DNA from 2 places in the Cellulomonas dongxiuzhuiae genome. Region 1 is predicted to be linked to the other one. Evidence: riboswitches for the same ligand, from Rfam matches in the RefSeq annotation. Region 1 holds a riboswitch; the other holds the start of a gene.

What was found. Region 1 has a riboswitch for S-adenosylmethionine ahead of KKR89_RS14690 (rhodanese-like domain-containing protein). Riboswitches for the same ligand answer to the same signal wherever they lie in the genome.
Positions count from the first base shown of each region.
Region 2: it holds a riboswitch for S-adenosylmethionine, as region 1 does, so the genes downstream of both, KKR89_RS18425 (antitoxin) here and KKR89_RS14690 (rhodanese-like domain-containing protein) in region 1, are expected to answer to the same signal.

Region 1 covers NZ_CP076023.1:3,242,972-3,250,076, forward strand. Annotated here, with positions in the region: gene KKR89_RS18595 (GNAT family N-acetyltransferase) at 1-788, opposite strand, end outside; gene KKR89_RS14680 (aminotransferase class V-fold PLP-dependent enzyme) at 817-2,259, opposite strand; SAM riboswitch class IV at 2,296-2,409, opposite strand; gene KKR89_RS14685 (GNAT family N-acetyltransferase) at 2,503-3,042, opposite strand; SAM riboswitch class I at 3,141-3,238, shown strand; gene KKR89_RS14690 (rhodanese-like domain-containing protein) at 3,243-3,686, shown strand; gene KKR89_RS14695 (O-succinylhomoserine sulfhydrylase) at 3,683-4,939, shown strand; gene KKR89_RS14700 (hypothetical protein) at 4,995-5,504, opposite strand; gene KKR89_RS14705 (aldo/keto reductase family protein) at 5,632-6,642, shown strand; gene KKR89_RS14710 (hypothetical protein) at 6,756-7,105, opposite strand, start outside.
Region 2 covers NZ_CP076023.1:3,643,281-3,650,385, forward strand. Annotated here, with positions in the region: gene KKR89_RS16445 (hypothetical protein) at 1-148, shown strand, start outside; gene KKR89_RS18415 (hypothetical protein) at 953-1,111, shown strand; gene KKR89_RS18420 (NERD domain-containing protein) at 1,147-1,962, opposite strand; gene KKR89_RS16455 (ADP-ribosylglycohydrolase family protein) at 2,182-3,618, opposite strand; gene KKR89_RS18425 (antitoxin) at 4,483-5,577, opposite strand; SAM riboswitch class IV at 5,570-5,681, opposite strand; gene KKR89_RS16470 (DUF6318 family protein) at 6,179-6,673, shown strand; gene KKR89_RS16475 (hypothetical protein) at 6,706-7,105, shown strand, end outside.

The DNA.
Region 1 (7,105 bases):
CCCAGCGACCGGTACCGGCGCCACACGTCCGCGAGGTTGGCCGCGGCGACGCCGTGCTCCCAGGGCGTCGGGTGCGCGAGGTCGAGCGCGTCGCCCTCGACGACGGCGTGCGGCACGTCGCGCCCGACGAGCAGGTCGTGGACGGCCGCCGCCACGGTCGACTTGCCGACCCCCGACCGCCCGCCGATCAGCAGCACCGACGTGCGCTCATCGGCCACCGCACCCCCGGCCAGGCGCGCCTCGAGCCTGGCCCGGACGTCGGGCCACTCGTCGGCGAGGACCGAGAAGTACAGCGAGTCCTGACGCGTGCCGTCCGCCGCGACGCGGTGCCCGCGCAACCGGCCCTCGGGGCGCGCGCCGAGCTTGGTGACGGCCGCGATCGACCGCGCGTTGCGCGCCTCCACCCGGTAGGCGACGCGCGCGACGCCCCACGTCCCGTACGCGTGGGACATGAGCAGCAGCTTGCACGCGGGGTTCACGTGCGTGCCCCACACGCGGGGGTCGTAGTAGGTGTGCCCGATCTCCAGGCGCCCCATCGTCAGGTCGACGTCGTAGCAGGACGTCGACCCCACGACCTCGCCGTCGACGATCACGGCGAAGGCGTACCGGCCGGGCGTCGCCAGCGCGGTCGAGACGACGTCGCGCAGCGCGGCCGCACCGCGCGGCGTGGCCGACGTCATGCCGGCCCACACGCGGTCGTCGACGAACCGCGCCAGCGCCTCCGCGTGCTCGACCGCGAGCGGGACCAGCCGGACACCATGACCCTCGAGGGTCAGTTCGTGCAGCACCGGCCCATTCCACCACCGCCGGGCCGGGTCAGTCGTCGAGGGCCGGGCCGCACGCGGCGGCCGCCGTGGCCGCCAGGTGGTCCAGGCCCGCGACCTCGATGAGCGGGCGCGTGTCGTCCACGACCGACCAGCAGCCGTCGACGACCTCGTACTCGGCCTGCGCGCCGCGCCGCAGCAGGTCCGCGAGCGCAGCGAGGAGCCGGTCGACGTGCTCGGCCGTCGTGCCGACCCCGACGGACGCCCGCACGGCGCCGTTCGACGCCCCGAGGTGCGCGAGCAGCGGGTGGGCGCAGAACCGCCCGTCGCGCACGCCGATGCCGTGCTCGGCGGACAGGTACGCGGCGACGAGGCCCGGGTTGAGGTCGCCCACGACGAACGTCACGACCCCGACCGGGTCGACCGAGTCCGGCCAGATCCGCGCGACGCGGACCCCGTCGAGGGCGTCGAGCCCGGCGACCAGGCGCGTGCGGAGCGCCTGCTCGTGGGCCTCGAGCGCACCGGCCGGCAGGGCCGCGAGCGTGTCGCACGCCTGCGCGAGGGCGATGGCCCCCAGGACGTTGGGCGACCCGGCCTCGTGCCGTGCCGGCGCCGGCTGCCAGACCGTCCGGTCGGCCCGCACGTCGCGCACCGCACCGCCCCCTGCGAGGTACGGCGTGCCCGTGTCGAGCCAGTCCCGGCGGCCCACCAGCGCGCCCGCGCCGAACGGGGCGTACGTCTTGTGCCCCGAGAACGCGACGTAGTCCACGCCGCTCGCCGCGAGCGAGAAGCCGCGGTGCGGCACCAGCTGCGCGCCGTCGACGGCCACGCGCGCACCGGCGGCGTGGGCGATCTCGACCACGCGGTCCAGGGGCAGCGCCTCGCCCGTCACGTTGGACGCGCCCGTGAGCGTGAGCAGCACGTACGAGCGCCGGGCGAGCTCGGCGCGCAGGGCGTCGAGCGTCGCGGCGACGGTCGGCTCGAGCGGCAGGATCGTGGCGATACGCCCCGTCCCCGCGTGCGCCCCGCCGCTGCGCTGCACCCACGGCAGCAGGTTGGCGTGGTGCTCGACGTCGAGGACGAGCACGGCCCCGCCGGCGGGCACGACGCCCGCGAGGAGGTTGAGCGAGTCGGTCGTGTTGCGCGTGATGACGGCGACGTCGTCCGGGCGGGCACCGACGAACCGGGCGATCGTGTCGCGCGACGTCTCGTACAGCGCCGTCGAGACCTGCGAGAGGTACCCGGCACCGCGGTGCACGGACGCGTAGAGCGGCAGCACCTCGCTGATGCGCGCGGTGACGGCCTCGAGCGCCGGCGCGCTCGCGGCGCAGTCGAGGTTGGCGTAGGTGCGGCTGGTGCCGTCGACGAGCGGCACGGTGGTGGACGCGCCGACGACGGCCAGCAGGGGTGCCTCCTCGCGGGGCGCGGCCGGGGTCGCGGTCGAGGTGCCCGTGACCTCGTCGGCACAGGCGAACAGCTCGGTGACGGACGTCATGGTGCTCCTCCGGAACGGTCCGGGGACCCCCAGGAGGTCCCGCGCTTGCCGGCACCGAACGGCGCGCGGCCAGGTCGTCACCCGGGGCACCCCGCCGCGGAGGAGGGTTGCCGGCCAGCGAGCCGGGGCTTGACGCTGGCGCTCATGACCTGGGTCGAGGATCCGCGTCCCGACGTGCGCGTGTCAACGCCGACACGACGTTCCTCCCAGCATCCGAGACGGTGCGTCTCGCATGCTGTGCATTCAGGTGCGGCGGGGTGGGGCGAGATCGCGCACCATGACCACGCTGCGGTAGGTCTTGCCGGGCCACTGCACGGTGTCGGCGTCGACGAAGCCCCACCGGCGGTACATGGCACGCAGCCCGGTCGCGGGCACCGCCGTGTCCAGCCCCACGGACCGCATGCCGCGCTCGAGCGACCACGTGCGCACGGTCGTCCAGAGCCGCGTCGCGAGCCCGTGCCCGCGCGCGTCCGGGTGCACGGCGAGCTGGTTGAGCCACACGCGGTCGGGCTCGAGCGCGAGCCCGGTGAGCGACCTGATCCCGCGGCCCGGCGGGCTGGACGCGGTCACCGTCCCGACGAGGCCCCCGGCCGGGTCGGCCAGCACCCAGCAGGCACCCACCCGCAGGCTCCGGCGGGCGGTCGTGGCCTCGTCCTGGGACGCCCCGGTGAAGTTGAGGCCGTCGGCCGCGAGGTCGGCGTACGCGGCGTGCAGCAGGCGCGTCAGCGCGGGCACGTCGGCCATGGTCACGGGTCGCAGCACGAGGTCCTCGGGGGCATCCATCGCGCACCACCCTGGCACGCGTCCGCGCCGACCCGCACGGCGGTTCCCCGCGTGAGACGCGCTGCCCGGCGGTGACGGGCGTGGCGTAGCATCTCGCCCGACCATCCAGAGCGGCCGAGAGATCTGGCTCGACGACGCCGCAGCAACCCGCACGGGAGACCGTGGTCGAGGGTGCTACCGCCAGAGACGATGGGAGGACCATGAGCGTGCAGCCACGCCCCGCACCCGGTTACGCCGGGGACATCACGCCGACCGAGGCCTGGGACCTGCTCGCCGAGCGCGACGACGCCGTGCTCGTCGACGTGCGCACCGACGCCGAGTGGCGCTACGTCGGCGTGCCCGACCTGCGTCGGCTGGGACGTCAGGCGGCGCTCGTCGAGTGGGTGTCCTACCCGTCCGGGCAGCCGAACCCGCGGTTCGTCGACCAGGTCGCGGCCACGGGCGTCACCCCGGGCGACGGACGCCCCGTCGTGTTCCTGTGCCGGTCGGGCCAGCGCTCCATCGGCGCGGCCCAGGCGGCGACGGCCGCGGGCTACGGCCCGGCGTACAACGTCCTCGACGGCTTCGAGGGCGCGACGGGCCCGGACGGCCACCGCGGCCACACCGGCTGGCGCGCCGACGGCCTGCCGTGGGTCCAGCCGTGAGCACCCCCCCGCCCGGCCCCGGCGACTGGGACGACCACCGCCTGGACCGCGGCACGCTGCGGCCCGACACGCTCGCGGTGCGCGGCGGCCTCGTGCGCAGCGAGTTCGGCGAGATGTCCGAGGCGGTCTTCCTCACGCAGGGCTACACCTACGCCACGGCTGCGCAGGCGGAGGCGGGCTTCGCCGGTGACGTCGACCGCTTCCTGTACTCGCGGTACGGCAACCCCACCGTCACGAGCTTCGAGGAGCGGCTGCGCCTGCTCGAGGGCGCCGAGGCCTGCTACGCGACCGCGACCGGGATGTCTGCGGTGTTCACGTCGCTCGCGGCGCTCGTCCGCTCCGGGTCGCGGATCGTCGCTGCCCGCGCGCTGTTCGGGTCGTCGGTCGTGATCTTCGACGAGATCCTCGCCAAGTGGGGCGTGCGGACCGACTACGTCGACGGGCACGTGCCCGAGCAGTGGGAGCAGGCGCTCGCGACGCCCGCGGACGTCGTGTTCTTCGAGACGCCGTCCAACCCCATGCAGGACCTGGTCGACATCGCGCACGTGAGCCGTCTCGCGCACGCCGCCGGAGCGACCGTCGTCGTCGACAACGTCTTCGCCACACCCGTGTTCTCCCGCCCGCTCGACCACGGCGCCGACGTGGTCGTGTACTCGGCGACCAAGCACATCGACGGCCAGGGCCGGGTGCTCGGCGGGGCGATCCTCGGGTCGTCGCAGTACGTGCGCGGGCCCGTCCAGACGCTGCTGCGCAACACCGGCCCCTCGCTGTCCCCGTTCAACGCGTGGGTGCTGCTCAAGGGCCTGGAGACCCTGAGCGTGCGGGTGCGCCACCAGGCGGCGTCGGCCCTGACGCTGGCACGGTGGCTCGAGGAGCAGCCGCAGGTCGCGCAGGTCCGCTACCCGTTCCTCGAGTCCCACCCGCAGCACGACCTGGCGCGCGCGCAGCAGACCGGCGGCGGCACGGTCGTCACGTTCGACCTCGCCGTGGCGGGCGACGCGGCGGCCGAGGCGGCGAAGACGGCCACGTTCGGCGTCCTCGACGCGCTGCGGGTCGTCGACATCTCGAACAACCTGGGCGACGCCAAGTCGATCGTCACGCACCCGGCGACGACGACGCACCGCAAGCTCGGCCCCGCGGGCCGGGCGACCGTCGGCATCGGCGAGTCGACGGTCCGGCTGTCGGTCGGGCTCGAGGACGTCGAGGACCTGCGCGACGACCTCGCGCAGGCGCTGGCCACGCTCGCGCGCTGACGCGGCCCGGGGGCTGACGCGGTGCGGGACTGACGCGCGTCGCGGCGGGCGCGCGTCAGCCGGCCGGGACCAGGCCGACGGCCACCGTCGAGTCGGACGCCGCGACCACGCTCACGTCGACGGGGCCGCCGGGCACCTCGAACGCGTCGCTGTCGGCCATGGTCGAGCCGCCCTCGATCATCGGGATGCACGGCGCCTGGTACGACGTGAGGTCGTTGCCCCCGGCGGCCACCGTGACGGTGACGGGTGCACCGTCGCTCGACGTGCACGCGACGCGCAGCAGGTGCGGACCGGCTGTGGTCTCGGCGACCTGCGCCGTCTCGGTCGCACCGCCGGCGATCTCGGCCGCGAGCGCCTGGACGGCCCCGCCGGCGGCCTCGAGCGCGGCGCTCTGGTCCGCCACGGGGGGCAGCTCGGTCGCACCCTTGCCCTCGCCCGTGACCGGGGGTGGGGAGAGGTTCTCCTCCGGGGCGTCCGCGCCGTCGGGCGGGGTGGTGCCGTCGGAGCACGCGGCGAGCGCGAGCAGCAGGAGGGGGACCGCAGCGAGACGTCGTCGGGATCGCATGGCGGGGACGGTAGCGCAGCGACCTGTGCAACGCGCACCTGTGTCCACCAGAGGGACGAACCGTGCGTACCGGACGCACGGGGCGGCGCCCGCGCTGGCTGACCCGATCGGGTGAGAGGCTGCCTGCATGCACTTTCGCTTCCTCGGCAACTCCGGCCTCAAGATCTCCGAGCTCACCTACGGCAACTGGCTGACCCACGGGTCCCAGGTCGAGAACGACACGGCGACGGCCTGCGTGCGCGCCGCGCTCGACGTCGGCATCACGACGTTCGACACCGCGGACGTCTACGCCAACACCGTCGCCGAGTCGGTCCTCGGCGACGCGCTCGTCGGCGAGCGGCGCGAGTCGCTCGAGATCCTCACCAAGGTCTTCTGGCCCACCGGGCCGAAGGGCCCCAACGACACGGGCCTGTCGCGCAAGCACATCCGCGAGTCCATCGACGGGTCGCTCAAGCGCCTGCGCACGGACTACGTCGACCTGTACCAGGCGCACCGCTACGACCACGAGACGCCCCTCGAGGAGACGATGCAGGCGTTCGCCGACGTCGTCCGCCAGGGCAAGGCGCTCTACATCGGCGTCAGCGAGTGGACCGCCGACCAGATCCGCGCGGGCCACGCGCTCGCGAAGGACCTGGGCGTGCAGCTCGTCTCGAACCAGCCGCAGTACTCGATGCTGTGGCGCGTCATCGAGCCCGAGGTCGTCCCGACCTCCCGCGAGCTCGGCGTCTCGCAGATCGTGTGGTCCCCCATCGCGCAGGGCGTGCTCACGGGCAAGTACGCGCCGGGCGCCCCGCTGCCCGCGGGCTCCCGCGCGACGGACGAGAAGGGCGGGGCGAACATGATCAAGTCGTTCCTGCGCGACGACGTCCTCGAGCGGGTCCAGGGCCTGCGCCCCGTCGCCGACGAGCTCGGGCTCACGATGGCGCAGCTCGCGATCGCGTGGGTGCTGGCCAACGACAACGTGTCCGCGGCGATCATCGGCGCGTCGCGTCCCGAGCAGGTGCACGACAACGCCAAGGCCGCGGGCGTCGAGCTCCCCGCCGAGGTGCTCGCGCGCATCGACGAGGTCCTCGGTGACGTCGTCGTGGCCGACCCGGCCGAGACCGCCAAGGCGTCGCCGGCGAAGCGCCTGGTCTGACCCCGCCCGGTCCGACGCACGCCCCCGCACCGGTCCGGTGCGGGGGCGTCGTCGTCACAGCTCGACGGTCGCGTGCTCGCCGCCGGCGTACGCGCGGCCGGTGACCTCGGCCTTCACCCGGCTGATGACGGTCGCGAGCCGCCCGCGACGGCGAGGGTCGCCGCGTGCCGGCGCGACCGCCCCACCAGGGCGAGCGCGACCGTGTCCACGCCGGTCCGGGCGGCCAGCGCGGTCGCGTCCGCGGTCAGGCGACCGGCCGGGGCGATGAGCCACGTGGTCGACGGTGACCACGTGAGGGCGGCGAACGCCTCGGCGTACGCGACGGCGGCCCGGCGCCGGGCCGCGTCGGCGTCGTCGTCGGCGACGACCGCCTCGACCTCCAGGACGACCCGGACGTCGGCCCGGTCGCGTCCGACGGCGCGGACCTCGTCCTCGAGCACCTCGACGAGCGCGCGCACGGCCG
Region 2 (7,105 bases), 400 kb from region 1:
GCCCACCTCCACCCTGACCGCCACGGCGGTCTGGGAGGCGGAGTGGACGTCCTCGGTGGACCCGACCCCGCGCGAGCTCGAGGTGCAGGACGTGACGACCACGGCCGAGGTCCCGGTCGGCGAGATCCAGTCCGCCGTCACGGGGTGATGCGCGGCCGGCTGACGATGTCGAAAGCCTGGCCGACGTGGTGGAAAACGACCCACCGCTCGCCGTCCGGGCCGAGCTCGACCGTGTCTGTCGCGACCGTTGGACACGATGTCGCCTCGGGGTTCCCCGCGGTGCTGCCGAGCACCTAGCCGCCAGCCGCCACTCCCACGCATCCCCCAACCGCTTCCGCACCGCCTCCCCACCGACCTCCTCCACGTACCCCCGCGGCCCCACAACCACGAGTAGCACCCGCGCCCGCGACAGCCCCGTGTAGAGCGTCGTACGCGCCCGCGCCGCGTCCCGGACCCCGTTGACGGCCAGCACGACGACGGTCCGCTCCAGCCCTTAACCCGAGGACGTGCCCGTAGAACAAGTACTTGCCGGCGAAGAACCCGTCCCAGTACTCCTGGTAGCCAGCGAGCCCGACGGTCTCGATCTGCATGGGATGCCGCCGCCCCGAGGTGAGCAGGGCGATCTGCCCCGGCTCCCAGCCCTCGTCGAGCAGCGCCTGGACGACGTCGTCCAGCAACACCGACAGCCTCCTCGGTGGGGACGTCGACAACGCGCACCGGCGAGCCCGGCCACCCGCGTGGTCGGGTGACGCCCTCGTGCAGAGCGCCGCAGAGCTGGGCGATCTGCTTGGTGGAGCGCAGGTTCTCGTCGAACTCGATGACGGTGAGCTCGACGGGCGCGGTTACGGAGCGGCGGAACACCCGCTGGCCGTCGTCGGAGAGAACACCGCGAGGCGGCCGACGTCGGGGTCGCGCAGGCAGCGCAGCAGTGCGGGCCCCCATCGTCGCCGAAGTGCTGGACCTCGTCGACGACGACCGTATCGAACAGGTCGGCCTGGGGGCGTCGCGCGGCGAGGTCGCCGAGCTCGCGCGGCAGGCGCTCCTCCCAGTCGGTCGGGTCGGCATCGTTACCCGGCACCGCGCCCCACCGCACCGGCAGCTCGTGGAATAGGCAGACGTACGCGGGCCGTTACCGCACCGGCCACGTCACGGTCGTCCGCTCCAGGTACCGCGCCAGGCCGCGCGAGTAGCACATGAGCACGACGCGCTCCCCGCCCGGGCCCGTCGATGCGCGTGCTCGAGGGCGAGCCACGTCTTGCCCGTGCCCGCCCCTCCGACGACGTGCACCCGCGGCACCGCGTCGAGGAACCGCATGGCGTGCGCCTGCTCGCGCGTCAGCCGGTCGAGGTGGTCCTCGTACTCGGCAGCGACCGCGAGGGTCTCCGCCTGGGACGGGAACCCACCGGTCAACCACTCGACCAGCGCCTCGGCGGCCGGCTCGTCGAGGGGCGCGTGACCGGCCCCGTGCTCGTCGATCGCCCGGCGCACGAGGTGGACAGCGCTCCCGCCGTCGGCGACGTCCGCCCGGTCGAGCAGCATCGTCCGGGGCAGCTCCGGCGCGTCCCAGTCCCCCGGCAGGTAGGTGTGCGGCAAGGCGACGAGATGCGCAGTCCGGGTGAGCGCCGCTGCCAGGCCCTGCCGGCGCAGCAACGCGAGCAGGGTGTGCTTGGCGTCCTGCACCTGCCGGACCGGGTTGAGGGGGTGGCGCCCGGCACCGGACCCCTGCCACCACTGACCGTCGGTCCGGGTGACGTGCCCGCCCTTCACCTCGATCGCGGCGACACCCAGCCCCGGCCACACGACGAGCAGGTCGATCTCACGTTCCTTGGGACCGTCCTGCAGCGCGGTGCCCGCGAGGAGCACGGCGTCGTCCGGCAGGTGGTCGCGCAGCGCCTCCCAGACGGTCTGCTCGGCACCACCGTCCTCGGGGAACGCGGGGTGCTCGGGGTAGGTGCGCGCCACGGTCGTGACCTCCTCGGTTGGGTGTCCCTCTTCAGCATCGACACCCCACGGTGCGTGCTGGAGGGCCCGTCCGGTCGACGTGCCGACGTCGGTCGTCAGCGATGCCCGGGTCGCGCGTGGCCAGGCACAGACGCGGCTCACCGCGGAGGCCTCCCCGAGGGACGGCACCGAGGCCGGCCTGGCGCCTCAACCGAGGTCCGCAGCGCCGGCTCGGTCGTCTCAGACTTCGCCGCCCGCCCCCGCGACCTGCTCCGCGATCCGCCCCACCGCATCGAGCAGGAACTGCTTAGGCGCGTAGTCCGGCAGCGCCGCCTGCAGCCCCGCGAGCGCCTCGCCCTTGGGGACCCCCCGGTGCCTGATCGCGTACACCGCAGCGACGGCGGACGTGCGCGAGCGCCCCTCCATGCAGTGCAGCGCCACCGTCTGCCCCTCGGCGCGCAGGTCGGCGATCGTGTCGGCGGCATCGATCAGCACGGCGTCCACGTCGGCGTTGACGCCGTCCTCGTCGAACAGCCAGAACTCGACGTGCTCCCGGGACGTCTGGCGCCGACCGATCCGGCACATCGAGACGACCGTGGTGACGTCGTCGGGCAGGTGGACGAGGCCGTCGAGGGACGCGAGCACGACGCCCTCGTCGTGCGGGTGCGTGACGAGGGTGCGGACGCCGGAACCGGTGATCCGCAGGGCCGTCGGCCAGCCACGGCTGTCGGGTTGTCCGCCGGTGGCGGCGAGCGCCGCCAGCTCCACGAGCCCACGGCTGTCCATGCCTGGCCAGCCGTGCAGGATCCGCCGCCAACGGGCTGGCACGGCCGTCCCGCCCGCCGCGGCGCCGACGAGGGCACCGGCGATGGCGGCGACGGTGTCGGTGTCCTTGCCGCCGCGGACCGCGCGCTCGAGCACGTCGACGAGCCCGTCGCCGTGGTGGATCGCGGACCACGCGCCCTGCAGCGCCTGCACCACCCAGCCGTTCTTCGGGAAGTCCCGCGGCTGGGACGCCTCCGCCTCGGCGATGACCGCCGCCCATCGCTCGCGGCGCGACGCCGGCAGATGCGGGAGCTGACCGACCAGGTCGATCTCACCGGTGCGGATCGCGTGCCGGATCGCCATCGACCACAGGACGCACGCGTCACCGGCGTCGGGGTCGCCGTGGGTGAGGTCGGAGACGGCGCGGGCTGCGTTCGCGAGCGCGCGCTCGGTGCCGTCGTCGAGGTACCCAAGCGCGACCGGGCCGGTGCGCATGAGGGTCCCGTTGCCGCCGGAGCTGCGCGGGGCGTCGGCGAACCGTGCCGCAGCCGCCTGGCGCGCCGCCTCAGCGATCGGCACGTGCAGGGAGCCCAGGAGCGCGCTCGTCTGCACCCCGACGTCCTTGGCGTCCTGCGCCCAGGACGCCCACGCCGCGACAATGCTGTCCAGCGACGCCTCGTCGTCGAGCGACCCACCATCGGCCAGCACCTGCGCGATCGGGATCGCCATGGACGTGTCGTCCGTCCACTCCCCCGGCTCCCAGTCGAACCCGCCGCCGCCCTTCATCGCGACGGGCGCGTCGTCCGGCAGCGGCGGACCGAACTCGTATCCCGCCCCCAACGCGTCACCGGCGGCGGAACCGAGGAGGGCACCGACTGCGCGGTCGATCTGGACCGGGGTGAGGTTGAGCATCGGACTCCTGGGCATCGAGCGCGGCGTCAGGCGACGTCACGCGGTGTGCGGAACGCCTGGCGACGTCACGCGGTGTGCAGAACGCCTGGCGACGTCCCTCCAGTGCATCGGCCGTCCGAACCCCTATGTGAACTCAGGTGGGCCACGGAGGGGGTGAAGCTCGAGGTCGTCAGCCGCGGACGGCGACCGTACCTCGGACCAGAACGAGATCACCCGAGGTCCAGGAGGTTGCCTACGCCATGAGGTCTGCCCAGCGGACCGCGTCCTCCGCCACGACGAGGACCCGGCCGTCGCTGGCCGCCCACTCGCTGATGTTCCCGCGTCGTCGCTTCGTGTTCCGAACCACCGGCGTTCCCGAGGCCATCAAGCGGGCAGTGTCGTCCGGCCCGAACCAGGTGAACCCGCAGGAGCCACCACAGCCGCACGGGTCCCAGGCTACGGGCGCGCCAACCTGCAGAAGGGCACGCGCCTGCGCTTCACTGATGCTGCTCCTGCTAGGCCGCCACCGCGTCCCTTCCGGGTCGGTCACGCCGTCGGGCTCCGGCTCGCTGACCGTCGGCTGCCGGGCGCGACGGCGTTCACCGTGATGCCGTGGTCTGCGAGCTTGAGCGCCGGGACCTGCACAGCGGGCCCAGGCCGCCCTTGGCGGCGCAGTAGGCCGCGGAGCCGACCTCGGCGCGTGCTCGGGCACGCTGGTGATGGCCACGATCCGCCCGCCGGTGCCCTGGCGGACCATGTGCCGCGCGGCCGCCTGCAGTCACACGAACGCACCGTCGAGGTCCACGGACAGCACGTGCCGCCACTCCTGCCAGGTGCTGTCGACCCGTCCGGGCCGGGCACCGCGCCCGGCCCGGACGGATGTCGTCACTGGTCGCCGATCTTCTTGTCCGCCGCCGACTGCGCCTTGTCGAGCTGCTCGTCGTGCTTGCCGCCAGTGGCAGACGACGCCGCGTCGGACCCCTTCTCCAGGGCCGCGTCGCTCCCCTGCTCGCCCTTCTCGCCCTGCGCCGCGTCGGACGCCTTGCCCTTGAGGTCGTCGATGCCCATGCGTGTTCCCCCTCGGTCCTGCGGAGGGCCTGCCCGGCACCCGGGGCGACGAGCGGGCCGCACCGGGCGCCCCGGCGCCGTTCCATCCTGCGTCGGCCCAGCGGCGCCCGCACCCGCACCGCGGCATCCGGACGAGCACCGGCGCCTGCCGGGGCGCCAAGCCGACCTGCACATCACGACGCGGCGATCAGCGGGACATCTCGTGAGTCGACGGCCATCAGCTTTCCTCCACTGGGGCAGAGCGATCTCGTAGCCGAGTCCCTGCAGGGCTCGGACGTGATCGATCCCGTCGTCGTGGCTGCCCGGCAGGTCCCAGGGCGACACGAGCCGGCCGGTCGCGTCGGCCTCGTAGATCACCGTGGATCCTCCAGCGTCGCGCTGATGTGCCAGGACGAGCACCCAGTCGATCGGAGCGTCCGCTACCCGGCGCAGCCGGTAGGGCGGGTCGAGGTGGTAGAGCGTGGCCGTGTGCGGGGGGACGAGGTCAGCGCCCTCGGCGTCCGCCTGGGGCTGCAGCATGGCGACGAGCCACGCCACCCGCGTACCCGGTCGGCGCGTCGTCGCTCGCACGCAGGGGGTCCAGTGCTCGCGGGACGTGACGGCGACGTACCGTTCGCCGACGCGCACGACCCCGAAGTCGTACATCCACACCGTCGGGTCGCCGGTACGAAGGTGCCTCACGAACGGCTTCGGGTCGTGCAGCCACCAGCTCGCCCGCTCACCCGAGGGATCGACGAGCTGGATGCGATGCGGACCGACCCGCGTCAGCCGCCACGGGGTCCCGTCAGCCCGGACAGCGCGGGCGACGAGGTCGGGCTGGACGACGTGCCCGGGAGCGTCGGAGACGCACGCGAGGTGGGTGGGGTCGTCGAGGTGAAGATCAGGCACGGGGTACTCCGTCAGGTCGAGCATCTTCCCGTGCCGGCGGCGCGGGCGGATCTTCCTCCGGGGGCACCGTGCGCTCAGCGCGGTTGCCAGTCGGCCAGCCGGAGGGCTTGAGGCCGAGCTTCGTGATCGGGAGAGAGCCTAGGACCGGCGGCTGACATGTGGGTCGTCGGTGTCATCGGCGTGGCGCTGGAAGTCGACCGCTCTGGCTGCCGGCACGTGCGCGCACAACTTGTTCGCGCAGGCAGCCGACGCCCGCGAGGACTTGTTCGCTTCGGGCCGCTCCGGTGGCGCGGTGGCGTCCATTGACCATCCTGCGGAGGACCGTGAGATCGACGTCGTCATGACGTGGTCCGACGGGTGGAGGATTGACGAGGTCGGCCCAGCCGCTGCACCGACCTCATGAGCACGACCCCGATCCAGGCCCTGTTGACCACCCTTTGGGAGCGACGGGTCGCTGGCGGTTGTCCACAGACACGGATGACCCTCACCGCGTCATGCCCAGAACCGGTACTTTCCCGGCATGCCCACACGTGGATCAGGACGCCGCTACGTCACGGTTCCTGCGGTGATGCTGGCACTAGGGATGGCGTTGGCGGGGTGCTCCGACGGTGAGACCGCCCCTCCGATGACGTCGACGACGGCTCAGTCATCGACGCCTAGCCCTACGCCGACGCCAACACCGGAAGCGCCTCCAGCGCCGGAACGGCCGACGGATATGCAGTCCGCTGACTCCGAAGGTGCGGCAGCTGCGGCGAGCTACTTCATGCAGCTGTACCCGTACGTCCTCGCCACAGGCGATCTCGCCGAATGGGATGCCCTGTCGGCAACGACCTGCGAGTTCTGCTCCAATACCCGCGCGGAGGTAGAGAGGCTGCAAGCGGCGGGACAGCGGAGCGTCGGTGGTGTCACGGTGCTCTCGGCGACCGGACAGGACCTCGGTGCCAACGGCTGGTACAGGGCGACTCTCAGCGTGGCGATTACCCCCTCCGAGGACATCGATAAGGCGGGTGTCGTAGTCGACACGAACGACGGCGGCACGTACACGATCGACGTGGCGATGACGTGGTCTGACGGGTGGACCATCGACTCGGCCGGCATCGTCGAGACGCCTGTCGAATGACACGCGTCGTGCGTCGGAGAGATGTCCCCTTGGTGGCCCTGGTGGCTGCCTTGCTCGTCGCATACCCGACGGCCGCCGCCGCTGCGGATGACCGCTTCAACGGCCTCATGGAGACCGACCACGTGAAGATGACCGTCGATCGATCTGAGGAGGTTGCCAGGCTGAGTCGAGGCGTTCTACCGGAACTCCGCCTCGTCGACTATCAGCGTGCGCCGTACTGCCGTGAGGCGGCAGGCATGTGGGTCAAGGGCCTCGACGACGGCACCTGCGCACCTGGCGCCGACCTGGCGCAGACCGCCGTGCAGTGCGAAGTCGGTGACACCCTCGTGATGCCGATGTGGATGCGCACGCGCGTCACCCCGGCCTCGCCATGGGGCCCGTGGGACGACATCGACGCCGGGGGCTGCGGCGTCGATCTGTTGCCCGTCCTAA